One region of the Pseudomonas sp. LBUM1658 genome, then DNA from elsewhere that is predicted to be linked to it. Evidence: predicted binding sites of a transcription regulator. Region 1 holds the regulator's gene; each other region holds the start of a gene.
The links. Region 1 encodes sigma-54, which starts transcription at its own class of promoters, with help from an activator protein. Its sites were predicted from a motif close to ANTGGCATNNANNTTGCTNT; they were not measured.
Positions count from the first base shown of each region.

Region 2: a site for sigma-54 is predicted at 3,070-3,089, ahead of ACA064_RS23460 (circularly permuted type 2 ATP-grasp protein). Genes of this name have one in related genera too.
Region 3: a site for sigma-54 is predicted at 7,455-7,474, ahead of ACA064_RS02815 (pilin). Genes of this name have one in related genera too.

Region 1 is NZ_CP166798.1:1,042,499-1,052,232, reverse strand. Features, by position in the region: gene lptA (lipopolysaccharide transport periplasmic protein LptA) at 1-297, shown strand, start outside; gene lptB (LPS export ABC transporter ATP-binding protein) at 297-1,022, shown strand; gene ACA064_RS04780 (RNA polymerase factor sigma-54) at 1,250-2,743, shown strand; gene hpf (ribosome hibernation-promoting factor, HPF/YfiA family) at 2,862-3,170, shown strand; gene ptsN (PTS IIA-like nitrogen regulatory protein PtsN) at 3,183-3,647, shown strand; gene rapZ (RNase adapter RapZ) at 3,650-4,507, shown strand; gene ACA064_RS04760 (HPr family phosphocarrier protein) at 4,523-4,798, shown strand; gene ACA064_RS04755 (ZIP family metal transporter) at 4,991-5,884, opposite strand; gene ACA064_RS04750 (superoxide dismutase) at 5,915-6,526, opposite strand; gene ACA064_RS04745 (DUF2753 family protein) at 6,528-6,989, opposite strand; gene ACA064_RS04740 (class II fumarate hydratase) at 7,017-8,393, opposite strand; gene ACA064_RS04735 (FagA protein) at 8,386-8,781, opposite strand; gene pmbA (metalloprotease PmbA) at 8,959-9,734, opposite strand, start outside.
Region 2 is NZ_CP166798.1:5,116,290-5,126,023, forward strand. Features, by position in the region: gene ACA064_RS23450 (transglutaminase family protein) at 1-669, opposite strand, end outside; gene ACA064_RS23455 (alpha-E domain-containing protein) at 666-1,616, opposite strand; gene ACA064_RS23460 (circularly permuted type 2 ATP-grasp protein) at 1,629-3,038, opposite strand; gene ACA064_RS23465 (ribonuclease E inhibitor RraB) at 3,404-3,745, opposite strand; gene ACA064_RS23470 (hypothetical protein) at 3,962-4,198, opposite strand; gene ACA064_RS23475 (START domain-containing protein) at 4,346-4,954, opposite strand; gene ACA064_RS23480 (YkgJ family cysteine cluster protein) at 4,997-5,251, opposite strand; gene ACA064_RS23485 (translation initiation factor 2) at 5,418-5,918, opposite strand; gene ACA064_RS23490 (aminotransferase-like domain-containing protein) at 6,021-7,460, opposite strand; gene ACA064_RS23495 (OmpA family protein) at 7,714-8,526, opposite strand; gene ACA064_RS23500 (DUF4398 domain-containing protein) at 8,523-8,879, opposite strand; gene ACA064_RS23505 (substrate-binding periplasmic protein) at 8,889-9,713, opposite strand.
Region 3 is NZ_CP166798.1:617,190-626,923, forward strand. Features, by position in the region: gene ACA064_RS02785 (TonB-dependent receptor domain-containing protein) at 1-1,790, opposite strand, end outside; gene dxs (1-deoxy-D-xylulose-5-phosphate synthase) at 1,937-3,835, opposite strand; gene ispA ((2E,6E)-farnesyl diphosphate synthase) at 3,949-4,836, opposite strand; gene ACA064_RS02800 (exodeoxyribonuclease VII small subunit) at 4,833-5,075, opposite strand; gene ACA064_RS02805 (Fic family protein) at 5,189-6,337, opposite strand; gene ACA064_RS02810 (pilin) at 6,817-7,233, shown strand; gene ACA064_RS02815 (pilin) at 7,538-7,954, shown strand; gene ACA064_RS02820 (PDDEXK nuclease domain-containing protein) at 8,188-9,201, shown strand; gene ACA064_RS02825 (S24 family peptidase) at 9,498-9,734, opposite strand, start outside.

The sequences.
Region 1 (9,734 bases):
TCCGTCGGCAACCTGGCTTACTTCGAACAGCTGCAGAAGGCCGGTGATCCGGAGCCGGTCAAGGCCTATGCCGTGACCATCCAGTACCACGCATCGAAAGATCGCATCGTGCTGATCGACAAAGCCAAAGTGATCAACGAAGGCAATACCACCGAAGGCGAGAAAATCGTCTATGACACCGTGAAGCAGGTCGCCAATGCCGGCCGCGCTACCGGTGCCTCGGTGACCACGCCACGTCCGCGAGTCGACATGGTGATCCAGCCGAAGAAGAAAACCGACGAGCAAAAGGCCCCGTAATGGCAACTCTGAAAGCTCAGCATCTGGCCAAGAGCTACAAGAGCCGCCAGGTCGTGCGCGACGTCAGCCTGTCCATCGACAGCGGTCAGATCGTCGGCCTGCTCGGTCCGAACGGTGCTGGCAAGACCACCTGCTTCTACATGATCGTCGGCCTGGTCCAGGCCGATCAGGGTCGGGTACTCATCGACGATCTGGACGTCAGCCACCAGCCAATGCATGGTCGGGCACGGGCTGGCATCGGCTATCTGCCGCAAGAAGCGTCGATCTTCCGCAAACTCTCGGTCGCCGACAACATCATGGCCATCCTCGAGACCCGCAAGGAGCTCGACAAGGCTGATCGTCGCAAGGAGCTGGAAAGCCTGCTGGAGGAATTCCACATCCACCATATCCGCGACAATCTGGGCATGAGCCTGTCCGGTGGTGAACGCCGCCGGGTGGAAATTGCCCGGGCCCTCGCTACATCGCCGAAATTCATCCTGCTCGACGAACCTTTCGCCGGCGTAGACCCGATTTCGGTAGGCGACATCAAGCAGATCATTTACCACCTGAAGGCCAAGGGCATCGGCGTTCTGATCACCGACCACAACGTCCGTGAAACCCTGGATATCTGCGAGACCGCCTACATCGTCAACGACGGTCAACTGATCGCCGAAGGCGACTCCGAGACCATCCTGGCCAACGAACTGGTCAAGGAAGTGTATCTGGGCCATGAGTTCCGCCTGTAAGCCTTGAGGTGTGGGGCCAGTGGCAGGCGTTTTGGGGCAAACACTCGATTCAGGTGTTCAGCCATTGCCGGAGCGCCAGTGTCAACAAAACCTTATACTTTTTTATTGTTACAGCGCTCTAGGCAAACACTGCGATTTCAGGCATATAATTTGCTTATGTTTGGCGCTCCGGCGCCCTGTAGTGGATGGCGCATGCGCGCCGGCGAATAAGGTGTTAAGCCCCTGCCATGAAACCATCGCTAGTCTTGAGAATGGGCCAGCAGCTGACGATGACACCTCAGCTGCAACAGGCCATCCGCCTGCTCCAATTGTCGACCCTGGACCTGCAACAGGAAATCCAGGAGGCCCTGGAGTCCAATCCGATGCTCGAACGCCAGGAAGATGGCGACGACTTCGATAACGCCGACCCTCTGGCCGACAACGTCGAGCAGAAACCCAATGCCGATGTTCAGGAACCCTCCTACCAGGAAACCGCCCCGACGGTGGACAACCTCGAGGAAGGCGACTGGAACGAACGCATCCCCAATGAACTGCCGGTCGACACCGCCTGGGAAGACGTTTACCAGACCAGCGCGAGCAGCCTGCCGAGCAACGATGACGACGAGTGGGATTTCACCACCCGCACATCGGCCGGTGAGAGCCTGCAAAGCCATTTGCTCTGGCAACTGAACCTGGCACCGATGTCCGACACCGATCGCCTGATTGCCGTGACCCTGATCGATTGCATCAACAATCAGGGCTACCTGGACGAGACTCTCGAGGAAATCCTTGAAGCCTTCGACCCGGAAATGGACGTCGAACTGGACGAAATCGAAGCCGTCCTGCATCGCATCCAGCAATTCGAGCCGGCCGGGATAGGTGCGCGAAACCTGAGCGAGTGTCTGTTGCTGCAACTGCGGCAACTGCCGGCCAAGACCCCTTGGCTGACCGAGGCCAAGCGCCTGGTCACCGACTTCATCGATCTGCTCGGCAGCCGCGACTATAGCCAGCTGATGCGTCGCATGAAGCTCAAGGAAGACGAGCTGCGGCAGATCATCGAGCTGGTGCAAAGCCTCAACCCGCGCCCTGGCTCGCAAATCGAATCCAGTGAAGCCGAATACGTCGTCCCCGATGTGATCGTGCGCAAGGACAACGAGCGCTGGCTGGTGGAGCTGAATCAGGAATCCGTGCCGCGCCTGCGGGTCAACCCGCAGTACGCCGGGTTCGTCCGCCGCGCCGACACCAGCGCCGACAATACTTTCATGCGCAACCAACTGCAGGAAGCGCGCTGGTTCATCAAGAGCCTGCAAAGCCGCAACGAAACCCTGATGAAAGTCGCCACCCAGATCGTCGAGCACCAGCGCGGCTTTCTCGAATACGGCGATGAGGCGATGAAACCGTTGGTCCTGCATGATATCGCCGAAGCGGTCGGCATGCACGAGTCGACGATTTCCCGGGTGACCACGCAAAAATTCATGCATACCCCCCGGGGTATCTACGAACTGAAATACTTTTTCTCCAGCCACGTCAGCACCTCTGAAGGCGGTGAATGCTCGTCCACAGCGATTCGCGCGATCATCAAAAAACTGGTTGCGGCGGAAAATCAGAAAAAGCCGTTGAGTGACAGCAAGATCGCTGGTTTACTGGAGGCACAAGGCATTCAGGTAGCCCGCCGCACCGTCGCCAAGTACCGCGAATCCCTTGGGATTGCGCCTTCGAGCGAACGCAAGCGGTTGATGTAACGGGCCACGCCACCAGCGTTCCAGGGTGTGTTTGAGAACTCTGACGGTTTTCGGACACAGCCTAGTGGCAGGCAAGCCAGCCTGCCGCCTTATGCACTGGCAACGAAGGAGAAGCTGTATGCAAGTCAACATCAGTGGACACCAACTGGAAGTAACCGAACCTCTGCGCACCTATATCGGCGAAAAACTCGACCGATTGGAGAGGCATTTCGACAAGATCACCAACGTGCAAGTCACGATGAATGTCGAGAAGCTGCTGCAGAAAATCGAAGCCACGCTGCATATTCCCGGCGGAGAAGTGGTCGCCAACGCTGAGCATACGGACATGTATGCCGCTATCGACCTGCTCACCGACAAGCTTGATCGCCAACTCAAAAAGCATAAGGAAAAGACCCAGAGCCTCCTTCAGGGCGCAACCGGTCGCTAACATCCCCTACCCATGATCCGACTTGAAAACATCCTGACCCCCGGCCGTTCTTTGGTGAACGTGCCGGGCGGCAGTAAAAAGCGCGCACTCGAGCAAATTGCCAACCTTATCCACCGCGAAGTGCCGGATCTGGAGATGCAAGATGTCTTCGAGAGTCTGATTGCCCGTGAAAAACTCGGTTCCACCGGGTTTGGCAACGGCATAGCCATCCCACACTGCCGTCTCAAGGGCTGCACGTCGCCCACCAGTGCCTTGATGCACCTGGACGCCCCCATAGATTTCGACGCCATCGATGGCGCCCCGGTCGACCTGCTGTTTGTCCTGCTGGTCCCGGAAGCGGCTACCGATGCGCACCTGGAACTGCTCCGGCAGATTGCCAGCATGCTTGACCGCAAGGAAGTGCGCGAAAGACTTCGCAGCGCCGCAACCAACGAAGCCCTGTACCAGGTTGTCCTGGATGAGCAGAACGGTCCCTAATCATGCGCTTGATCATCGTCAGCGGCCGATCCGGCTCAGGTAAAAGCACCGCCCTCGATGTACTGGAGGACAGCGGCTATTACTGCATCGATAACCTGCCAGCAGGCTTGCTCCCGGAGTTGGCCGAGCGCGCGTTGATCCATACGGAACTGGCGCAGCCGCTGGTCGCCGTTTCGATCGATGCGCGTAATCTGCCCAGCCACCTGACACGCTTTCCGCAATTGCTCGAAGAAGTGCGCGGCCGGCACATACAATGCGATGTGCTGTACCTGGACGCCGACGAAGAAACCCTGCTCAAGCGCTTTTCGGAAACCCGTCGGCGCCACCCGCTGAGCAACGCCAATCGATCGCTCGCCGAAGCCATTGACGATGAAACCAACCTGCTCGGGCCGATTGCCGACCTCGCAGATCTCAAGATCAACACTACCCATCTGAACCTGTATCAACTGCGCGACACCATCAAGTTGCGCCTGCTGAATCAGCCGGAGCCGGGCACGGCGTTCCTGGTCGAGTCTTTCGGTTTCAAGCGCGGTATGCCGGTCGATGCCGATCTGGTGTTCGATGTGCGCTGCCTGCCCAATCCGTACTGGAAACCCGAGTTACGTGAGCAGTCCGGGCTGGATCAGCCGGTTGCCGACTATCTGGCCGCGCAACCGGATGTAGAAGAAATGTTCCAGGATATCTCCGCGTATCTGCTGAAGTGGCTGCCTCGTTTCGCCGCCAGCAACCGCGCCTACGTCACCATCGCGATTGGCTGCACCGGCGGGCATCACCGCTCCGTCTACCTGACCGAACGTCTGGGTCAGGTCCTGCAAACATCCCTGAAGAACGTCCAGGTTCGCCACCGCGACCTAAGCTAAAGGATCCACACCGCGATGCCCGCTCTGGAAATTGAAATCATCAACAAGCTGGGTCTGCATGCCCGGGCTTCTGCAAAATTTGTTGGAGTCGCCGGTCAGTTCAAGGATTGCACGATCAGAGTAGGACGCACCCCAGAATCCACGATCGACGGCAAAAGCATCATGGCCATGATGATGCTGGCTGCGGGCAAAGGAACGAAAATCCACCTGAGCACCGAAGGTGAGCAGGAGCAGGAAGCGCTGGACGCACTGGTCGATCTGATCAACCGCTACTTCGACGAAGGCGAGTAATACACAACCTGTATTGAGCGGGCTTTTTTGTGGCGAGGGGGCTTGCCCCCGCTCGGCTGCGAAGCAGTCGTAATCCGGTGTATGCGATCTACCTGAGAGACCGCGGTGTTAGTGTTTGGGGCCGCTTCGCGACCCAACGGGGGCAAGCCCCCTCGCCACAAAAGCCCCCACAGCAAGCCCCCTCGCCACAATTCACCCCAACGCCGTATCCATCACCATCATCAGACAAAACCCGATCAACAGCCCCAGACTGGCCAGCTTGTCGTGACCATTACGTCGCGACTCGGGGATGATCTCGTGAGTCACCACCAACAGCATGGCACCGGCAGCCAGCGCCAATCCCAGCGGCAAGAGCATCTCGGCCAGGCTCACCAGCCAGGCACACAACAGCGCGAAGACCGGTTCAACCAAACCTGAAGCTGCACCGATCAGGAACGCCTTGACCCGTGACATCCCTGCCCCGGCCAATACCAACGCAATCACCAAGCCTTCCGGCACATCCTGCAATGCAATACCCATGGCCAGGCTGTCGGCATCGGGCATTCCGCCCCCGGCCGACACGCCAACCGCCATGCCTTCCGGAATGTTGTGAGCAATGATTGCAAACACAAACAACCAGATCCGTGGCGGAATAACCGGGCGTTCAACGGTGCCCACCAGCATTTGCGGGGTCGCCCCGGACACCTTGCGATCCACCAGAAACAAACCGAACGCCCCCAGCATGATGCCGAAACTGATCAATCCACTGGCAGCCCATGGCGTCAATCCAAGATTCTCGGCCGCCGAGATGCCCGGGACAATCAGCGAAAACGCGGTGGCGGCCAGCATCACGCCAGCACCGAAACCCAGCAAGGTATCGCTGACGGCCATCGGCATTCTGCGAATGACCAACACCGGAACCGCACCCAACGCCGTGCCGAGGGCGCAGATCGCGCCCCCCTGCAACGCGCGCAACAAACGCGGTTCAAGCGCCAGCCAGTCCAATCCTTGGGCGACCAACAACGCCATTCCCGCCAACAGCAACAGTGAACCCAACGCATAGCGAAACATCCGCCCACTGCTGATCGCCAGTGTTTCAGTGCCCATAGTCGGCCTTAAATCTTTAGTCATGAGGTCTTAAACAAGAGCTGCCTGGTAGCGCTGCGCGACTTCAGGCCAATTGATCACGTTGTAGAAGGCGTTGATGTATTCCGGGCGACGGTTCTGATACAGCAAGTAATAGGCGTGCTCCCATACGTCCAGTCCAAGGATCGGCGTATTGCCATTCATCAACGGGCTGTCCTGATTACCGCTGCTTTCCACCATCAGCGTCTTGTGCGGCGTTACGCTCAGCCAGGCCCAGCCGCTGCCAAAACGCGTGAGTGCGGCCTTGGTGAAGGCGTCCTTGAAGCTGTCGAAGCCGCCCAGCTGTTCATTGATCGCATCGCCCAGCACACAGTCCGGCTTGCCGCCGCCCGTAGGCGCCATGACCGCCCAGAACAACGAATGGTTGGCATGGCCGCCGCCCTGATTGATCACCGCCGCGCGCAATTTTTCCGGTAGTTGCTGAACGCTGGCGACCAGTTTTTCCACAGACCAGTCAGCCCATTCGGTACCTTCGACAGCCGCGTTAAGGTTGTTGATGTAAGTCTGGTGATGCTTGCTGTAGTGGATCTCCATGGTTTGTGCATCGATGTGCGGTTCCAGCGCGTCATAAGCGTATGGCAAGGCAGGCAAGCTAAAGGACATCTCAATGTGCTCCGTAATGAGGGCCATTCGGGATCGATGCATCGTGCGCATGGGCCGAAGCCGATTGCGCCACGTTGCTGTGCAGCAAGCGGTTGGTTCGCGGGTATTCGCCATGCTCACTGATGAAATTGAGTAATTCGACGTAAGTCTTGCTGCTCTGACGTAACGCGGCCTCACGCAGTGCTGGTGCCAGCCGTGCGTCCTGGAGGGTCTGCAACAGCCGCTGGTGAATCAAACAGAGGTACTCCACGCTTTCTTCCGGCTGGTTCAGGCGCAAATGCAGGTCTGCCAGGTTGTGATGGGAGATCACGCAGGCCGCCACCGCTTCCTCGGCATCCGGCCAGCGCTCGAATAACACCTGGGCCAGGGCTAAAGCCTGCAGGTAGTGCTCGCGGGCATCCACCAGCTCGCCCTGAATGAAGCAGCGATTGGCCCTTTCGATCGTGCGTTTCCAGTGCTCCATGGTGAGTCTCCAAAGCTGAGTCGGTGATTACACGCCACCCGCCGTGAGCTTTTCCGGATCCAGCAGGACTTCCAGTTGGCTGCGCGACAGTTCGGTGTGTTCCAGGGCCACATCGATAACCGGTCGCCCCTGCTGATAGGCCTGCTTGGCGATCTCTGCGGCCTTTTGGTAACCAATGATCGGGTTGAGCGCAGTGACCAGGATCGGGTTGCGCGATAGCGCTTCCTTGAGCTTGGCTTCATTGACCTTGAAACTGGCAATGGCCTTGTCCCCCAGCAAACGACTGGAGTTGGCCAGCAACTCAATGCTGCTCAGCAAGTTCTGCGCGATGATCGGCAGCATCACGTTCAGTTCGAAGTTGCCCGACTGCCCGGCCACCGTGATCACTGTGTCATTGCCGATCACTTGAGCGGCGACCATCGCAGTGGCTTCCGGGATCACCGGATTGACCTTGCCAGGCATGATCGACGAACCCGGCTGCAACGCTTCCAGTTCAATTTCACCGAGACCAGCCAAGGGCCCGGAGTTCATCCAGCGCAAGTCGTTGGCGATTTTCATCAGCGACACGGCAGTGGCCTTCAGCTGGCCGGAGACGGCTACCGCGGTATCCTGAGAACCGATCAGCGCGAACAGATCCTTGCCTGGTGTGAATTGCACCTGGGTCAAAGCAGTGAGTTGCTGGCTGAAACGTGCGGCGAATTCAGGGTGGGCATTGATTCCGGTGCCGACCGCGGTGCCGCCTTGAGCCAGGGACTGCAGGCTCGGCAACAAGTCCTGCAGGTGGCCGATATTGGCCTTGAGCTGTTGGCCCCAGCCGTTGAGCACCTGACTCATGCGCACCGGCATCGCATCCATCAGGTGCGTGCGCCCGGTCTTGATAAACGGGTGAACCTGCCCGGCCTTGTCCTCGATCACTTCGACCAGATGCACCAGCGCCGGCAATAGCTGCTCGTGCAGCGCCAATGCGGCGCTGACATGAATGGTGGTCGGGATGATGTCGTTGCTGCTCTGCCCACAGTTGACATGGTCATTCGGGTTGACCGCCTCGCCCAACAAGCGACTGGCCAGCGTCGCGATGACTTCGTTGGCATTCATATTGGAACTGGTGCCGGAACCGGTCTGGAAGATATCCACCGGAAAATGCTGCATGTAGTCGCCTTCGAGCAACCCTTGAGCCGCGTCGACAATGGCTTTGCCCTGAGCCTCGCTCAGCTGTTCAAGTTCGACGTTAGCCCTGGCCGCCGCGGCCTTGGCCAGGATCAGCGCGCGAATGAACTGGGCGGGCATGCGCTGCTGGCTGATCGGGAAGTTATTTACTGCACGCTGGGTTTGCGCGCCATACAAGGCATCCACTGGCACCTGCAACTCACCCATGCTGTCGCGTTCGATACGGGTATTACTCATCGGGAAATCCTTGCAGCAGTTCTATGAGAGGAATGGAGGGCTGCAACGAGCAGGTCGCCAGTTGCCAGGAATAGCTTTGCCAGCGCTTGAGCCGACACTTGCACAGGGACAATCGCTCCAGATCACGCAACGGTCGCCAGGCCTGATCCAGGCACAGACTGCGCCAATGCCAGGGCAGCGCTGTGTCACTCGCAGTGTCGAGCAGCAGGCGGAACGCGGTCTCGGCGACAATCCAGGGAGAGGTGGCCGTGCAACAGGCCAGATAACGGCCTTCAGCCAGGTAGTGCTCAATCAGGCGCGGTTCGTCAGGATCCAGCGCGCAACGGATCTGACGACTCATCCAGCGCCAGCTTTCAAGGTAAGGCTGCTCGTGCAAGGCAGAACTCATAACCTGGGCTCATTCGATAATGAGATTTATTATTATATGATATTGAGAATCAACACAACCCCGTAGGAGCTGTCGAGCGAAGCGAGGCTGCGATCTTTTCGGCTCACCCAATTCCCCCCAAAAAAAAAGGCGCGTCACCCACTAGGTGACACGCCTTCCTTTTGAAGCTGTAGCCGTTTAGCTACCCGCGACCGTCATCCGCTCGATCAACACCGACCCCGTACGAATATTGCTACGCAATTCCAGGTCATTACCCACCGCGATAATCTGCTGAAACATGTCGCGCATGTTGCCGGCGATGGTCACTTCCTGCACGGCGAACTGGATCTCGCCGTTTTCCACCCAGAACCCGGCCGCACCACGGGAGTAGTCGCCCGTCACCATGTTCAGGCCCTGCCCCATCAACTCGGTGACCAACAGCCCGCGCCCCATGCGACGCAACAACGCCGCCTGATCTTCCTCGCCATGGGTGACGAACAGGTTATGCACGCCGCCAGCGTTAGCGGTGCTCGGCATGCCCAGCTTGCGACCGGAGTAAGTGCCCAATACGTAAGACACCAAATGGCCGTTTTCCACGAAAGGTTTGGCATAAGTGGCCAGACCGTCGCCATCGAACGCCGAACTGGCCAGACCACGCATCAAATGCGGGCGCTCATCCAGGGTCAGCCACTCTGGGAATAGCCGCTGCCCCAGCGTGCCTTCGAGGAACGATGATTTGCGGTACAGGTTGCCGCCGGAAATCGCGCCGAGGAAGCTGCTGAACAGACCGCCGGCCAATTCTGCGGAAAACAGCACCGGCACTTCGCAGGTCGGAACCGGACGTGCGCCCAGGCGGCTGGCCGCCCGTTGCGCGGCACGCTGGCCGATACTGACCGGATCAGCGAGCAGTTCGCCCTGGCGATTCATGTCATACCAGTAATCGCGCTGCATCTGACCGTCGGCTTCGGCAATCA
Region 2 (9,734 bases), 2.7 Mb from region 1:
GTGACGCTCGGGCCGGGCCAGTTGATTGGTCACATCAAAGCTGTACCAGGCATCGTCGAGCCAGGCTTCGGCCCAGGCATGACTGGCCAGGTGTTCGCTGTTCTCGCTGAACAGATAACCCGAGACATAACGTGCCGGAATGCCCAGGCTGCGGGCGCAGGCCAGAAATGCATGGGTATGGTCCTGGCAAACCCCGGCCCCTCCGGCGAAGGCTTCGGCAGCACTGGTGTCGACTTCGGTGGAGCCTGGGGTATAGGTCATGTGCTGGTTCAAGCCGTGCATCAGATCGATCAACCCGGTGCGATCCCGGCGCTTGAGGCATTGCCTGGCAGCAAAAGCACGCAAGGCTTCGTCCGCCTCGGTCAAACGGGTAAAACGCAGGAATGGCAGTGCCGACTGGCTCTCATGCTCGGCTTCGTGCTGTTCATCGATATCCACTTGTCCGCGGGCGCCGATGACAATCGCATCATGGGGTTCATCCATGGTCAGCACGTGCAGGATATTGCCGAACGGATCCAGTTGCGCGCGCACCGGCCGTGGCAGGTCAAGCTGCCAGCTGAGCACGTGCTGACGCTCGCTGTCGTGGGGCGTCAGGCGTAAATACTGGATGCTCGCCCGCACCTGATCTTCGTAGTGATAGGTGGTCTCGTGGCTAATGGAAAGTCTCATGCAGCCTCCAGGTAGGAACTGTGAATGGCGTTGCCCAGCTGGCGCACCAGCGGGATGAATTCGGTCAGCCAGGCGTGCAGGCCTTCCTCGAGGATTTCGTTGATCCCGGTATAACGCAGACGCGCGTCCATTTCGGCGGCCAGGCGTTGCGCTGCCCGGCCGTTGGCGCCCGGCAGGCTGGCGAGGATCTGGTCGATCTCTTCGGTGCAGGCACGCAGGGAACGCGGGACATCGGCCCGCAACAGCAACAGTTCGGCGACCTGTCGCGCACCGGGGGCGTCGCGGTAGATCTCGGTATAAGCCTCGAACGAAGACAAGGCGCGCAGCAAGGCGCTCCACTGGTAGTAGGCGTGGGCCGTGCCGTCGCTGACCGCTTCGGCCTGGTCGCCGGCCATTTCGTAGCGGGCATCGAGCAGGCGCAAAGTGTTGTCGGCCCGCTCGATGAAGGTCCCGAGACGGATAAAGCGAAACGCATCGTTGCGCATGATGGTGCCGTAGGAAGCGCCACGGAACAGGTGGGAACGCTCCTTGATCCACTCGCAGAAACGGCTCATGCCATAACGGCTGAGGCCTAGTTCGGCGATCCCGCGAATCTCCAGCCAGGTGGCGTTGATGTTTTCCCACATGTCGGCGGTGATTCGCCCACGTACCGCATGAGCGCTGGCCCGCGCGGCACCGAGGCAGCTGTAGATGCTCGCCGGGTTGGCCGCATCCAGGGCGAAAAAATGCAGCAACCGTTCGGCATGCAACGCACCGTGGCGCTCCAGATAATCGTCCAGGGTGCCGGTGATCAACAGCGGCATCGCCAGCTCATGCAGACCGTCACCGCGGCCGTCCTGCGGCATCAATGACAGCGAATAACTGATGTCGAGCATCCGTGCGAGGTTTTCCGCCCGCTCCAGGTAACGCGACATCCAATACAAATCCGAGGCAGTTCTACTTAACATGGCAGGCTTCCTTCAATCCTCGACCACCCAGGTGTCCTTGGTTCCACCACCCTGGGATGAATTCACCACCAGGGATCCTTCGCGCAGGGCGACACGGGTCAGGCCGCCGGGCACGACCCGGGTTTCGCGGCCAGACAAGACAAACGGGCGCAGGTCGATATGGCGCGGGGCGATGCCGTTTTCGACAAAGGTCGGGCACGTCGACAGGCACAGGGTCGGTTGGGCGATGTAGGCATGGGGCTTGGCCTTGATCCGCGCGCGGAACGCTTCGATTTCCGCCGCCGTCGCCGCCGGCCCCACCAGCATTCCGTAACCACCGGAGCCCTGGGTTTCCTTGACCACCAGATCCCCCAGGTTCGCCAGCACGTGGGACAGTTCCTCGGGCTTGCGGCACTGAAAGGTAGGCACGTTCTTGAGGATCGGCTCCTCGTCCAGATAGAAACGGATCATGTCGGTGACGAATGGATAGACCGATTTGTCGTCTGCCACTCCGGTGCCGATGGCATTCGCCAACACCACATTGCCCGAGCGATAGGACGACAGCAGGCCAGGCACGCCGAGCATCGAGTCCGGATTGAACGCCAGCGGGTCAAGGAAGGCGTCGTCGAGGCGCCGATAAATCACATCCACGGCTTTCGGCCCGTCAGTGGTGCGCATGAATACTCGATCATCGCGGACAAACAGATCCGCGCCCTCGACCAGTTCGACGCCCATTTCCCTCGCCAGGAACGCGTGTTCGAAGAACGCGCTGTTGAAGCGCCCGGGCGTCAACACCACGACACTGGGGTTATCCAGCGCACTGGAGCTTTTCAGGGTGTCGAGCAACAGGTTGGGGTAATGGTCGATCGGCGCGATGCGCTGGGCGGCGAACAGTTCGGGGAACAGCCGCATCATCATCTTGCGGTCTTCGAGCATGTAGCTGACACCGCTTGGGGTGCGCAGATTGTCTTCAAGCACGTAATAGGTGCCGTCACCATCACGCACCAGATCGACGCCAGAGATGTGCGAATAGATATCGCGATGCAGATCCAGCCCTTGCATGGCCAACTGGTACTGCTCGTTGGCCAGTACCTGCTCGGCCGGGATAATGCCGGCCTTGATGATGCGCTGTTCGTGGTAAAGGTCGGCGAGGAACATGTTCAACGCCTTGACCCGCTGGATGCAGCCACGTTCGACGATCCGCCACTCGCTGGCGGGGATGCTGCGTGGAATGGTGTCGAAGGGAATCAGGCGTTCTGTCCCTTGCTCATCACCATAGAGCGTGAAAGTAATCCCGGCGCGATGAAATAGCAGATCGGCCTCGCGTCGCCGTTGTGCCAATAGCTCGTCAGGCGTATCGGCCAGCCAACGGGCAAACTCCCGATAATGCGGGCGGACCTGGCCGCCGGCATCGTACATTTCATCAAAATAGGTGCGGATCATGCCGTACTCCTTGTCACCCGGACACCTAGGCTTCGCAAGGCCCGTGCCAGTGGCATAAACGCTTTAATATCAATCGGTTGGATAAACGCCCAGGAAACACCGCACCATTGCTGTGCAGCAAACGCCCCCACCCGATCGTCCCCGCTTCATTGCGAAGCATAGCCAGCGTTGATTTCGTTGCACGGCAAAAAGATCGCAGCCTTCGGCAGCTCCTACGCCGACCGGGCACACCTCAAAATTGTGGTTGTACACAAACCCTGTAGGAGCTGCCGCAGGCTGCGATCTTTTGATCTTCTGTCAGCCACAAACGAAATCGGCCGACCCGAAGGTCAGCCGATGCTGAGTGTTGATGCTGTTCATAGATGTTATGCGAGTAACCCTCGTACCTCCTGCTTCACGCCCCAACCTTCGATTATCCCGCCCAGAGGCTCGACCACCGCCTCGAAATCCAGCTCGAAGTCACCGATGCCGCCGTAGGTGGCATACATCACCTTGCTCAGCTCCAGATACCAGGCGCCATCATCACGCACGCTGATCTGAGCATTGAGTGACTCACCGCGATAATGCCCTGCCGCTCTGCGTGCCCCCTCCTCGTCCGGGAAAATGGCGTAGAACTCGATGGGATGGAATCGTGAAAAGTCGAAACCGCCTTCTTTCATGCGGCGCAGCACGCTGCTGCTGATGTCTTCTTGATAGGCTGTGCTCATGAAAACGTCCTCCTAAAACTGAATGGATAGACTTTCCGTACTCCCCCGCGCTCGCAACCGAATGGTGAAAGCGATACGGCAATAAGACTGCCGCGGGGAAACAAGCATGTAGCTGACAAGACCAGACCTTAGCGATTCATTCGCTGATCTCGATTGCAGAGTAGCGCGAAGCCAGTACCTGTGCCAGAGGGGCTGGACAAGGATAGTGCGAGAAGCTCATCGAGCCTGGTTGATGCTGAGGATTTCAATGCTGCACTGTTCCTTCAGGTTTTTAACCGTGGGGTCTTCGGTACGGCCTTCCAGATCATTGAGATCCAGCGCGGCCGGGACTGGGAGAAGTTTTGCCCGAATCATTTGCGCAGCCTGCTCCAAGCTGGGCTTTTGCTCGCAATCGAAATGTTCAACGGTTTTAACGCCATGATCATCAACGAAGGTGACTTCCCACTTTTGCATCTGTCTCTCCTCGATAAATCCCGTTAATGAGCTTACAACATCTCGACCTTGAGCACCGGGCATCGTTCCACCCACAGTGCCAGAGGCTTTGCATAAAAAAGGCCGCCCTTAGGCGGCTTCCTTTCAAAGGGCAACTGGCTCGAGCCGTTACGGCTTTTCAGCCCTTGCTTTCAATGCTTTCAAGGTGTTGAACGGAGCATCGACCACAAACTTGTTGGCCAGCCACGACGGCACACTGCCGCCCGGATCGGTGTGAACCTGGTAGGTCACTTCGATCTGGTCCGCGCCTTTGGGGACGAACTTCCAGAAGCCTTGGACCTGAGCCACCCGCACGAAACCCTTTTCCTCGGGAAGATAGGTCGGCATACCTTCCAGATTGCGGGTCAGGCTGCCATCGGCACCCTCGACGGTCGTAATGTGCAGCACCGAATCACGGGCAGTCACCGGCCAGGGTGTATTGAACTGGGTGTAGGTCCAGCTTTGGTTGCCTTCGTGCTTGAGCAACTTCTGCGACTTACACTCATGGATCCAGGCGCAGGCACCGACGACGTCTTCCTGCAGGCCACGCAACTTGGCCATGGAGGTTTTCATGACTGTCACACCGCGGTAGGCCTTGTATTCGGAACCGGCGACTTCGCTCAAGGAAATCTTGATGTCGTCCGCCTCCTTGGCGGTTTTCCATTCCTCGGCCTGGGCCGTTGCGGCCAGCAAAACGGTCAAACCACAGAGCACAGCCATTCGATGCAGCGAACCCATTGTCTTTTTCCTTATTGTTGAAGTTCCGTTCATTGAAAATCCCTAAGCCGCCGTCATTTGCTCCCACCAACCGATCAATTTGATGGCTTCTTCACGACTGCTGCCGCAGACCTCGAGATCCGCCTGAAACAACCCGCAGACCGCTGGCCGCTCGGGCATTCCGAAAATCGCACACAGGTGTTCGGCCGAAAGGTGCAGGCAACGTTCTCCCGCGGCTTTGCCATTGGGCATACCGGGAATCGGGGTACTGATGGAAGGGGCAATGCAGCAGGCGCCACAGCCTTCACGGCATTTCATGACGACAGAACTCCTGACGACGGGCAAAGGGTTAATGACGCGGGATAGAGTACCCGCTAAAACAGTTGTTTGAAATTGGCCAGACCGTGGTTTTCTCGCTCAAACAGCCGTGACTGAGCAGTCTGCGACCAAGCGTCAAGGTCGGGCTCACAGTAGGAGTTGGTATTTACCGCTTGAACTCGAACTCAAGGGCTGCACCCTCGACATCGCGGCGCTCTTCATTACGCAGCTGCAAGCCCATTTCATTGTTGATCAAGCGACCGTTCAGCTGGAACGGGCCGCTTTCCCCGGCTTTATCGCCAAACAGCTGCGGCAGCAAAGGTGCATGCTGGGTTTGTACCAGAGTACCTGGCGGCTGCAACTGGCTGACCATTTCCGGGGGCAGGCTCAGATCCACTCTGGCCGGTGGCAGTGGGGTCTTTATCAATTCTCTTGCAGACTTTGACTTGGACGCGATGGGCGCGCGTTTTTTAACAGGCTTCGGTTTTTTAGCTGTAACCGCCTTTTTTACGGGCGCGACTTTCTTCACTGCCGCAGGCTTCTGCGATTTGGTCGCGGGGGGAGACGCCGCAGGCTTATCCGGGTTGGAAGCCGCCATTACTGCCCCGCTATTGAACGCGCTCAATAGACAGATTAAAAACCAGCCAACAACAGAAGTCGCTTTCATAGAAACTACAGCCTTAACGGCAGGGGGCCGTATGCTCGCTTGTTGGCCGGCTCATGACAAGCGTGCCGACCAGCCGATCATCCGACGGGGCCTGCGCCCCTTTCAAAAACCGCCCGCCGCCTCCTGACACAGTTGATTGGCGAGCATGCCCAGGGTCATCAACGTGCGCTCGGCTTCGCGATTCCAGGGGGTGCCGCAGTTCAATCGAATGCAGTGATTGAATTGCTCGGTATTACTGAAAATCAGCCCCGGCGCAATACTGATGCCCTGCTGCAAAGCGCGCACATGCAACTCCTGGGTGTTGACCCGCCCGGGCAGGCTGACCCAGAGGATGAAACCGCCCGTCGGCCGGGTCATCTGCGTGCCTTCCGGGAAGTACTGCTGCACCGCCAGCTGAAAGGCGCTGAGGTTCTTGCGGTACTCCTGACGGATATAGCGCAGATGGCGGTCATAACCGCCGTTCTCCAGATAAGCCGCGATGCCCATCTGCGTGACGCTGCACGCCGAATGGGTGCTGAAGGTCTGCAAGCGCTGGATTTCCTGCTGGTACTTGCCGGCAATCATCCAGCCAATCCGCACACCGGGCGACAGTGTCTTGGAAAAGCTAGAGCAATAGATCACCCGATCCAGCCGATCGTAGGCCTTGAGTGCCTTGGTACGGCCCTGCTCGAACATCAGTTCGCCGTAAATATCGTCTTCGACGATCTGGATATCGAAATCCGAGGCCAGACGCAGCAACTGTTTCTGCCGCTCTTCGGGCATGGTGCCGCCCAATGGGTTGCTCAGGCGCGTGGTCAGCACCAGCGCCTTGATCGACCACTGGTTCGCCGCCAGTTGCAGGGCTTCGAGGCTCATGCCGGTGGCCGGATCGCTGGGGATCTCGATGACTTTCAGACCCAGCAGGTCAGCCAGTTGCAGCAGACCGTAATAGGTCGGCGATTCGGCCGCGATCAAGTCGCCTGGGCGGGTCAGTACCCGCAACGACATCTGCAAGGCATCGACACAACCGTGGGTAATCACCACTTCCGACGGATCGACCACCACGCCGGCATCGCGCATGCGGATCGCCACCTGGCGGCGCAACGGTTCAAAACCCGGGCTGAACATGTAACTGAAGGCCCGCGGGCTATGAAAGCGCGTGACCTTGGCCAATTGCTGATGCAGCGCGCGCACCGGCAGATAGTCGACACTCGGCACGGCGGCGCCCAGCGGAAACACGCCTTCGCGCCGCGATTCGACCAGCACTTGTTGAATGATGCTGCTGCGAGTGACCAGACCGGGCCGCTCGACCCGGGCGATATCCGGGGTCGGCGCCGTCAGGGCCGGCGTCTGGTGCACGTAATAGCCAGACTGTGGCCGCGCCCGGATCAGCCCCTGATCCTCGAGATTGGCGTAAGCCTGAAGCACCGTCGCATGGCTGACGTTGAGCTGCGAGCTCATCTTGCGCACCGAAGGCACGCGCTCGCCCGGCTGATATACGCCACGACGGATATCCTCAGCCAACTGCTGAGCGATACGTTGATAGAGCAAGAGATTGGTCATGACGCGGCACTCGACTTCACGGGCATTTTATTTTTGTGTGGAACAATACCGGAACAGTTTAGAAGTGTACGGGGACAGTTGCCACAATAGTCGACCGTACAGTGCAGTGTCAGCCAAATCTGTACTGTTTTGTGCGGCAATTAGCCGGCATAAAAAAACCCGGCACCAAAAAGGGGCCGGGTCGTGTAGGAGCTGTCGAGTGAAACGAGGCTGCGATCTTTCCACGTCCACTTGAGTCCCAAGCGAACAACCCTTAGCGAGCAGCGCCGAGCTGGCCTTTTTCGTCGGAGAACACAATTTCCACCCGGCGGTTCTGCGCCCGTCCGCGTTCGGAAGCGTTGACCTCGACCGGATACTCATCGCCGTAGCCTTCGACCTGGATTCGCTTGTCCTCGACTCCCAGATCCATCAGCACGTTGGCCACTGCCTGGGCGCGATCGCGCGACAATTTGAGATTGTCCTGCTTGCCGCCGGTGCTGTCGGTATAACCTTCGATCCGCACTACGCGCTTGGGATTGAGCTGGAGGAACTGGACGATTTTCAGAACGGTGCGGTTGGCCGAACTCTTCAAGTCCGCCTGGCCGGTATCGAACAATACGTCGCCCAAGGTCATCACCAGACCGCGATCGGTCTGGGTCGTGGCCAGGTTGATGATCTGCTCTTCCAGCCATTTGCCCTGCTGCTGCACGCTGAGCAGCTTGGCTTCACGCAAGGCCAGTTGCAGGCGCTGACGCTCCAGCTCGAGCTTCGCCGCGCGTTCCTCATTGAGTATCTGCTGGCTGTGCTCGCGGGCGATTTCACTGTAGCGCTGGCTCAGGTAAGCGTAATGCTTTACATCCGAGCCACTGCCCCAGTAACTGGTCAGGCGATCGGCACGGGCCAGGGATTCACCGGCACGGATCACGTCCTTGGGCGCGATGCGCAGCACGTTGGAGTCTTCCTTGACCTTCTGGAAGTCGGCGCTGGCTTGCGCCAGAGCGGCCTCGCTTTGCTGGCCGGCGCAACCGTACAGGCTCACGCAACCGGCCACCAGCAATCCACCGAGTACTCGGGTCTTCAGGCTCATTGGGCATCCCCCAGTTGCTTGCGCAGGCGAGTGATACGGGTATCGAGCACGTTCAGTTGCTCCTGGCTTTTCAGGGTCAGGACCCGTGCCTCGGCCAGACGGGCGTCCAGCTCGGCCTGTTCAGCCCGCATGCGCGCATGCTTGAACGACAGATCGGTCATGTCGCCCTGAGCCCGAGCGTATTTGTCTTCCGCGAGCTTCAGCTCCGGCACATCTTCTGTCGTTGCACCCACGGCCCTGGCCTGCGCCAGGGCTTGTTCGGTCAAGCGCATTTGTTCATTCGGCGCCGGATCGGCTGCACAACCCGCCAGAGCCAGGACGGCCAGGGCAGCGAAAAGAGGTCGAAAAGTCACTAAGAATCCCTACTGTTTTTGGGTGCTGACGGGATTTTTCAACTGTGTTTTCCAACGCTCGAGATTGCGTTGCAGCACGGTTTCCGTCAGACCGGACGCGGGCAATTCTGTCATCTTTTTGGCCAACTGTCCGCGCAACCATGGGTCGTTGCAGGCGGAGTTGTGGGAAACGGCGAGGAACAGCCCCGGTTTATCGATCGGTTGCGGATGGGCTACCAAGTCATTGGCCATGCCCAGGGTCTCGACCATGGCCATCCCCGCATAACGCCCGGCCAGTACATATTCCACTTCACCCAAGAGCAATTTCTGAAAAGCCTGGGTCAGGTTGGGCATCGGCACGAGGCTCAATTGCTGCTCGGCGAAGGTTCTGAACGGCTGGGTCAAACGGGCTTTTTCCGAGATCGCACCGGGATGACCGTGCAGGTCCTGCGCCTGGTTGTAGACCAGTTGCGAGTCCTTGCGGGTCCAGACCAGATAGTCGTTTTCCATCAGCGGTGGATGAATGTAGTCCAGGGATTCCAGCTCACTCACCGTCAGGGGGGCATCGACGAGCATGTCCATACGCCCGCTGCGCACTTCATCCAGGGCCTGCGAGCGCTTGCCGGCATATAGCAGTTCGACCTTGAGCCCCAGCTCAGCGGCGATCTGCTGCAACCGATCAGCGCTGGCACCGATCAAGTGTTTCGGGTCTTGCGGGTCGCGCCACAGGTAAGGCGGTGCATCCGGACTACCGGTCACCACCAGGCGCTCGCACTTGCCCGCCGCGCCTGCCAGCGAAGACAACATCGACAGCCCCAGCAGCCAACACAAGCCGCTCCAGCGACGCAGTTCCATGGCGAAATTCTCCCGCTCAAA
Region 3 (9,734 bases), 430 kb from region 1:
CTGTAGGCCTTGTCCAGCAGGTTATCGACTTTCAGCTCCAGCCGGATCTCGCGATTCACCGCCCAACTGCTGCGCAAGCCGAACAAGGCATAACCGCCCAGCGGCTCCTGGTTGTCCTCGTCGTCGTAGCTGCTGCTAACCGCTTGCCAGCTGGCGCCGACGCCGAGTCGATCGAATTGCCGATCCAGGTCCAGGCTCAAGGTGCGTCGGGCGCGGCGGCTCAGGGTATGGCCGGTATTGCGGTCGCGCGGGTCAATGATCGCCAGGCCGAGGTTGCTCTGCCAGCCAAACAACTCTTGTTTGAGCGCGGCTTCGAAGCCATTGATCCGTGCCGAGGCGACGTTTTCCGGGCGAGAGTTCTGGCCGAAGATAATCGCGTCTTCAAGGTCGGTGCGGTACAGCGAAGCTTCCAGGCGACGGGTATCGCTCAACTGGCTGCGCCACTGCAACTCATAGCTTTTCGAGGTCTCGGGCTTGAGGTCCGGGTTGCTGAAATCGGGGTAGTAGAGGTCATTGAAGGTCGGTGCGCGAAAGCCCTCGCTGTAGGTCAGCAGCACATCGTTGTCCGGGTTCAGCGGCAGGGTGAAGGTGCCGCTCCAGCTGTTCTGGCTGCCGAACTGCTGATTCTGGTCACGGCGCAGGCCCAGCTCGGTTGAGAAGTTTTCTGCCTGGAAGCGATGCTGGATAAACGCGGCGCGGTTCCAGCGGCTGTCTTCGTCGAAGCGGGTGCTGCTGTTGATCCGGTCTTCGTACCAGTCGGCGCCGAGAATCAGACTGTTGCGCTCATCGAGCGTCAGGTCGTTCTGCCAGTTGAGCGAGTCGCGATAGGTGTTGAATACGCTGCGCTCGTCGCTGAGCTTGTCGATGGTTTTCTCGCGGTTTTCGCTGTGGCCGAACTCGACACGGGATTTCCAGATGTCATTGATACGCGCGTCGACGTAGCTGTTGACGCTGCTCACGGTGAAATCGCTGTAGGGCTGCTGCTGGACTGACTCGAAGGTGTTCATGTCAAAGCGGCCGAACGGGCTGTCGAACTCGCTCTTGCCACGGTTATCCAGCAGATTCAGGCCTGCTTCAAGGTCATCGTTGAAGGCGTGACTAAGGCTCAGGCTCAGGGACTTGTTGCGGTAAGCGTCGTGGTCGCTGTCGCTGGGGAAGGACTCATGAGTGCGATTAATCCCGGCAGTTTCGTCAAGGCTGGCGCCGAGATTGAAGCGGGTTTGTTCATCGCCGCCGGACAGCCCCACGCTGCGTTCCCAGGTCTGATTGCTGCCAAAGCCCACATGCATCCGCGGTTGCAGGCCTTGTTCGGCGCCACGGCGGGTGAAGATCTGAATCACTCCGCCAATTGCGTCGCTGCCGTAGATCACCGAGCGCGAGCCGCGCAGTACTTCCACGCGTTCGATCTGATCGATGTTCAGGTGTTGCAGGTTGCTGTCGCCGGAAGTCGAGTTGCCGATGCGCTGGCCGTCCACCAGCACCAGGCTCTGCGCCGATTTGGTACCGCGGATGAAAATCCCCGGCAGACTGCCACGCCCGCCCGCTTGCGCGACCTGTACACCGGGTACCCGACTCAGCAACTCAGTCACACTGCTCGGTTGCAGGCGGTCGATGTCTTCACGGGTGAACACCGTATTGGCGGCGCTGCTGTCGTTACGGGCTTCAACCTGGCGATTGGCGCTGATCAGCACGTCGGGCAGTTTCAGGGCTTGTTCGCGTTCGAAGGTGTCAGCCAAAAGCTGTCCGGCAGGCAAAAGGGTCAACGTCAGGGCGATGCGGGAGAGACTCATGGGCACTACTTTCAAATGCGACGCTGCCCCTTGTAGGAGCTGCCGCAGGCTGCGATCTTTTGATGTTGATCTTATGGTGATTCTGGAGCTGCCGAAGGGCAGGATCAAAAGATCGCAGCCTGCGGCAGCTCCTACGGGGGATTGGGTTACAACCCTAGAAGTTGCAAGCGCTCGCGAACCGCAGCTTCGATCCCGGCTTCGTCCAGCCCGCATTCGGCCAGCATCTGTGCCGGCTTGGCATGTTCGACATAGGCGTCCGGCAACCCCAGATGCAGCATCGACTTGAGGATGTTCTCGCGAGCGAGGAATTCGCTGACCGCGCCACCGGCGCCGCCCATGATCGCGTTTTCTTCGATGGTCACCAGCAGTTCATGGCTGTTGGCGATTTCGCGAGTCAGGGCTTCGTCCAATGGTTTGACGAAGCGCATATCGACCACTGTCGCGTCGAGCTTCTCGGCGACTTTCAGCGCTTCGGCCAGTTGCACACCGAACACCAGCAGGGCGACGTTGCTGCCCTGACGGCGAATCACGCCCTTGCCGATCTCGATCGGTTCGAGGTTTTTCTCGATCGTCGCATTCGGGCCGGTGCCGCGCGGGTAGCGCACTGCGGCCGGGCCGTTGTAGAGGTGGCCGGTGCTGAGCATTTTGCGCAGTTCGTTTTCATCGCTCGGGGTCATCACCAGCATGCCGGGAATGCAGCGCAGGAACGACAGATCGAAACTTCCGGCGTGGGTCGGACCGTCTTCGCCTACCAGGCCCGCTCGGTCGATGGCGAACAACACATCGAGGTTCTGCACCGCAACGTCATGTACCAACTGGTCGTAACCGCGTTGCAGGAAAGTCGAATAGATCGCCACCACGGGTTTGGCGCCTTCGCAGGCCATACCGGCGGCGAGGGTCACGGCGTGTTGCTCGGCGATCGCAACGTCGAAGTAGCGCTGCGGGAAACGCTCGCTGAAGGCCACCAGGTCGGAGCCTTCCTTCATCGCGGGGGTGATCCCGACCAGCCGCGGATCGGCGCTGGCCATGTCGCACAGCCACTCGCCGAACACGCTGGAATATTTCGGCCCGCCGGCTTTTTTCGGCGCAGCCGCCGGAGCGTCCAGGGGGTCGAGCTTGGTGATCGCGTGGTAACCGATCGGGTCGACTTCCGCCGGGGCGAAACCTTTGCCTTTCTTGGTGACCACATGCAGGAATTGCGGACCCTTGAGGTCGCGCATGTTGCGCAGGGTGGCGATCAGCGTCGGCAGGTCATGGCCGTCAATCGGGCCGATATAGTTCCAGCCCAGCTCTTCGAACAGCGTGCCCGGGACCAGCATGCCCTTGGCGTATTCTTCGGTACGCCGGGCAATCTCCCAGGCGCCGGGCAGGCGCGACAGCACTTTCTTGCTGCCTTCACGCATGCTCGCGTAAGTGCGGCTGGAAAGGATTTTCGCCAGATAGTTGGACAGGCCGCCGACATTGCGCGAGATCGACATGTCGTTGTCGTTGAGTATCACCAGCATGTTGGCGTTGACTTCCGGCGCGTGGTTCAGCGCTTCGAAGGCCATGCCCGCGGTCAATGCGCCGTCGCCGATCACCGCGATGGCCTTGCGCTCGCTGTTTTGCAGGCGGGCGGCAATCGCCATGCCCAGCGCTGCACTGATCGAGGTGCTGGAGTGGCCAACGCCAAAGGTGTCGTACTCGCTCTCGGAACGACGCGGGAATGCCGCGATGCCGTCCTTTTGGCGCAGGGTGCCCATGCGCTCGCGACGGCCGGTGAGGATCTTGTGCGGATAAGCCTGATGGCCGACGTCCCACACCAGCCGGTCGTCCGGGGTGTCGAAGACGTAGTGCAGCGCAACGGTCAGCTCAATGACGCCCAGGCCGGCACCGAAATGCCCGCCCGTCTGGCCTACCGTATAGAGCAGCTCCTGGCGCAACTCATCGGCCAGGGTTTCGAGCTCGGCTTCACCCAACCGGCGCAGGCCGGCCGGCGTGTCGGCACGGTCGAGCAGGGGCGTGGTCGGGCGTTTGCGTGGAATCTCATGAAACGTCGTGGGCATCAGGCGAATCGTTATAGGTATAGAAGAGGCGGCAGTTTACCTTATGGATCGCAAGCTGCCCACGCAGAGCTCGGAAGTTGGCCAACAATATGCATTCGGGCGTAGCCACGGTTTTAGCTGCGACGTTCAACGATATAGCGCGCCAGGCCCCGCAACGGCTCGGCCGCCGCGTCGAACGGTCGCAGGGCGTGCAAAGCTTGATCGCGCAGCTCCAGGGCATAGGCTTTAGCCGCGTCCAGGCCGAGCAGGGCCGGGTAGGTCGGTTTGTCCCGGGCGATATCGGCGCCCTGACGTTTGCCGAGTGTCGCGGTATCACTCTCGACATCGAGTATGTCGTCCTGCACCTGAAACGCCAGGCCGATGGCTTGGGCATAGGTCTGCAAGGATTTCAGTTCGTCTGGTTGCGCACGACCACTGGCCAGGGCGCCGAGCTTGACGCTGGCTTCGATCAGCGCGCCGGTCTTGTGCCGATGCATGTATTCGAGTGCTTGCTGATCGAGCTTGAGACCGACCGAACCGAGGTCGATGGCTTGACCGCCAACCATGCCCGCCGGACCCGCCGCCAACGCCAGGGAGCTGACCATGCGCAAACGGGTATCACTATCCACAACGCTCAGCTGCGGGTCGAGCAAGGCACTGAACGCCAGGCTTTGCAGGCCGTCACCGGCGAGAATCGCGCAGGCTTCGTCGAAAGCCTTGTGAGTAGTCGGCTGGCCGCGACGCAGATCATCGTCGTCCATCGCTGGCAAATCGTCATGCACCAGCGAATAAGCGTGAATCAACTCCACCGCACAGGCGGCGCCATTGGCTTGTTCCGCTGCGCCACCGAGGGCTTCGCAGGCCGCGTAAGCCAGCAGCGGCCGCACACGTTTGCCGCCATTCATCACGCTGTAGCGCATGGCTTCATAGAGACGGGCCAGCTCGGGGCTTGGCGCGCGGAACAGGGTTTCCAGTGCAGCATTGACCCGGGCCTGACTGCTGGCCTGATAAGCGGCAATCATTCCGGCTGTTCCGGGTCGAAGGGTTCCTCGGCCAGCTCGCCATCGCGTTCCAGCAGGATTTGCACCTTCTGCTCAGCCTGGGCCAGCGCCGCCTGGCAATCGCGGGTCAGACCGATGCCTTGCTCGAAGGCCGTCAACGAGTCTTCCAGCGACAGCTCGCCGTTCTCCAGCCGCTCAACCAGCGTTTGCAGGTCAGCGAGGGATTGTTCGAAATCCAGTGCAGCTTTTTTGCGGGCCATGGCGGCAATTCCGGTTGACGGTAAACCGGCGCGACACTAGCAGAGAGAGGCTTTTTGGGCAAATGAGTGGACGTATAGATGGACCTGGAGTGCCTTGCGCGCGGCTCACCGATTCAGCGTTTTCCATCGCCCGGATAGTTGATCTGGTAGCGGGTACTACGGCCGCCGCCGGGCAAACGGATCAAGCAACTCTTGTCCAGCAGGTCGGCCAAGTGGCGAGTTGCAGTGGCCTTGGAGACTTTTGCCACGGCCTGGTACTGGGCGGCGCTGATTCCCTCTTCAAATCCTTTCTCGCCACCATCCAGCAGGCGGTTGAGCACCTTGGCCTGTTCCGAGGACAGAGCCTGACTCCGGTGGTTCTGCCAGAAGCGGGCCTTGCCGAGTACCAACTCGATACGGGCCATGGCTTGTTGCAGGCTGCGCAATAACGTCTGCAGGAACCATTCGAGCCAGTCAGTGATATCCAGGGTGGCTTTCTGGCTGGTTTCCAATACACGGTAGTAGCCGGAACGATCGTCGAGAATGCTCGCCGACATGGCATAAAAGCGGATGGCCTCGTCTTCGGCCTGGGCGAGGGCCAGGTCGGTGATAGCCCTAGTCAGGCGACCGTTGCCGTCGTCAAAGGGGTGGAGCGTGACGAACCAGAAGTGAGCGATGCCTGCCCGCAACAGGGGATCGAGCTGGGGTTGGCTACGGCTGGTTTCGAACCAGTCAAGGAAGACGTCGAGCTGCTGTTCCAGGCCTTGGCGCGCAGGGGCTTCGAAATGCACAGTGGGCCTGTCCAGGCGACCCGATACCACCTGCATCGGTTCATCGCCACGCAGTGCGCCAACTCGAATGTGTCGCGCAATGATTCCGTCGTCTTCAGCGGGAAACAGCCATTCATGCCAATGCAACAAGCGCGCGAGAGTCAGTGGCGGGTCGACATGCTGGGTCGCGTCCAGCATCAACTCCGCCAGTCCCTCACTACGCTTGCTCACGTAATTGCCGTCGATCTGTTCCATGCCCAAGCGACGGGCCAGAGAGGAGCGCACCGAACCGACGTTCAACTGCTCGCCTTCAATGGCGGATGAGGTCACGATGTTCTGCAACAGCGCGTCCAGCTCGCTTTGCGCGCTGAAGTCTCTACCTGCTGAACCGGACATGCCCAACAACCGTCCTTGCGCCTGCCCGCACTCGCGCAACAAGGGCGCCAGGCGCTCCGATTGCGAGTGGAAACGCGGCCAGTCAGGTTGTTGCCAGATCCAGCGTGGGTGTTTCATGGGCTCGTACTCTGAACGATGAGCCGAATAAGGGGTTTATTCGGCTCATTTTGTGAGCCGATTGTGTGGGGTATTTGGCTCATCGTCTAGGGATTCATAGGCGAGGGGGGCTCAGCCGTTGCTAAGGATCTTTCGGCGTGGCGACACGAGGAGAGGATAAAAAGATCCTTGCACGGCGCGACGATGTTTATGGGCTTGCCAAGGTTGCGTCCATTGGGCATGTTGTAGCAGGAACGCTAATGAACTCTCTTCGGCCCTTCCCAACGCAAATGCGCGCTGACCATCTGGCATGGGCCAGGCTGGGCCAATACGTGGCCAGGCACGATCTGACGCATGCCAGGATGGCCATTGCCGATCAGATTGTGTCATTCCGCGAGATCTCACAACTCAGCCGAGGCTGGCATGACGCTTGCTCCGGAAATAAATATAATCCTCAACGCCATTAAATCGTCGCCTAGAAGGAAGTCCCTTTGAAATCCATGCAGAAAGGTTTTACGCTTATCGAGCTCATGATCGTTGTTGCGATCATCGGCATTTTGGCTACCTTTGCTATCCCTGCTTATTCAGATTACGTGGCCAGATCCAAAGTCGTAGCCGGGCTTGCGGAGATTTCTTCTGGCAAGGCCATGTATGAAGCCGTGGTCATTGAAGGGAATGGGGCTTCTATCACCTCCGGCCCTGTGATTGGATTGAAAGCTAGTACCGAAAACTGCACCATTACGACTACCGGGGCAGCTGATGGTGCCGGCACTATCGCATGTGCCCTTAAAAATGCCGCGGCGGCGGCAGGTAATATTACCTGGACGCGAACCGCCACCGCCGGTGCGTGGTCTTGCGCGTACAGTGGCCTGGCGAAGTATGCGACTAAAGGCTGCCCTGGACCTGTTGTACCTTAAGACTGACAAAAAGCCTTTCATAGCCAGAGCTTCGAAGCGCCAAAGACCATCAGTGAATTTCACTGATGGTCTTTTTTTCAAGTCGTCATGAGTACTTAAGATCGGCAGCGCTGGATTTACCCCTTCCATTTTCGGACTACGATTGCCGGCAGGATTGCGCAACGTCAGTGCCATTGCCGGTCAGATTGTGTCATCCCGCGAGATCCCAAAGCTCAGCCGAAGCTGGCATGACGCTTGCGCCGAAAATAAATAAAATGCTCTACACCATTAAATCGTCGCCTAGAAGGAAGTCCCTTTGAAATCCATGCAGAAAGGTTTTACGCTCATCGAGCTCATGATCGTTGTTGCGATCATCGGCATTTTGGCTACCTTTGCTATCCCGGCTTACTCGGATTACATGGCCAGAGCCAAAGTCGTAGCCGGGCTTGCGGAGATTTCTTCTGGCAAGGCCATGTATGAAGCCGTGGTCATTGAAGGGAATGGGGCTACTATCACCGGTGCCACCGCTGCCGAAATAATTGGATTGAAATCTAGTACCGACAACTGCGACATTACGGCTACCGGGGCAACTACTGGTGCCGGCACAATCGCATGTGCCCTTAAAAATGCCGCGGCAGCGGCAGGTAATATTACCTGGACGCGAACCGCCACCACTGGTGATTGGGTTTGCAAGTACAGTGGCGCAGCGAAGTATGCGACTAAAGCCTGCCCTGGAGTCTAATAAAAAGACTTTCATAGGCAGAGCTTCGAATCGCCAAAGACCATCAGTGAATTTCACTGATGGTCTTTTTTTTCAAGTCGTTATAAGTGCTTATGACCGGTCGCCCTGGATTTACACTTTCCAATCCTGGTTCTTTGTAGGATCGTTTCACTTCGACACACTTTGTGATTTTCATTTTGTAAGGGGTGGGAGTACTAGAAAGGGCGTTGTCTTCTGAACAGGAACGCCCTCACGTGAATGACCTCAGCTCCAATACCCCGTCCCCGGATGCAAGCTTTAACGAAATCACCCAGCTGATTGTTGCCGCTCGGCAGCGAGCGGTGCAGGCTGTCAATACGGAGTTGATCGAGCTGCACTGGCAGGTAGGGGCCTATATCAGCGGCAAGATCGAGGCCGCGGAGTGGGGCGATGGCGTGGTAGCTCAATTGGCTACTCACCTCGCGCGCACTCAGCCCGGATTGCGTGGCTTTACACGTCCTAACCTCTTCCGTATGCGCCAGTTTTACGAGGCGTACAGGCATGACGCAAAAGTCTCAGCACTGCTGAGACAATTACCCTGGACCCAAAACCTGATCATCCTCAACCAAAGCAAACGCCCGGAAGAGCGCGAGTTTTACCTGCGGATGGCGATTCAGGAGAAATGGTCGAGCCGGGAGCTTGAGCGCCAGTTCAAGGCCGCGCTATTTGAGCGCTCCGTCATAAGTCCGGCAAAAGTCTCGCCATTGGTGAGACAAATGCATCCAGAAGCCTTGAGTGTGTTCAAGGACACGTACATGGTCGAATTTCTCGACCTGGCGCATGGGCATGTCGAGGCTGATTTGCATGGTGGGTTGCTGCGAAGGCTCAGGGATTTTCTGATCGAGTTGGGAAGGGATTTTTGTTTCGTCGGCTCGCAGTATCCGTTGCAGGTGGGAGGTCGCGATTTTGCGTTGGATTTGCTGTTCTTCCATCGAGGGCTGAATTGCCTGGTGGCGATAGAACTAAAGGTCGGTCGCTTCGAGCCAGAGTACCTGGGCAAGCTGGATTTCTATCTTGAGGCTCTGGATCGTAATGTCCGCAAACCCCATGAAAACCCGGCGCTCGGGGTTTTGCTGTGCGCCAGCAAAGATGATGAGGTCGTCGAGTACGCTCTCAACCGTTCACTTTCGCCAGCATTGATCGCAGAATATCAAACTCAGCTGCCGGACAAGAAGCTGTTGCAGGCCAAGTTGCATGAGTTTTATGCGCTGAATGCAGATGAGGTCTGAGCGATTTCACGTCGTGAATCACTTTATTTCGGGCATTAAAAAGCCGGCTTGTGGCCGGCTTCTCGGGGACTGGCTTGGCTCATTTTTGGTAAGCCGCGCCAGCCTTCAAAACGTACACCCGGATCTTGCGTCCGGCTGTGGGACTTGGCGAGAAAATCATCTGCCGCGTCGGGGCGATCTGGCCGTGCTGGACGGTCGATTCGCAAATGTGGGGCGCAGCATACTGATTTTTTTGAAAAATTCCCAGCCCAAAGGGCGATCCAGAGCTATCGCGTGATGAACAACCGGCCCAAGGCTCACTTGGACAGTAGGTTCGGGCGGCGTTTGTTGAGTGTCGACCACCAGAATACCCAGCCCAGGACCTGGATGTTCTGCGCCTTGATCTGTTCGGCGCTGAATATTTCATCCGGGTATTCGGAGTTGTTGTGGCTGCACAGTCGAAGCGCGTCAGCTGGGAGTCGGTACAGGTAGTTCACGCGCAGCCTGCCCTGGTGCTGGAGGACGTAGATTTCGCCGTCCACGATCTGGGTCAG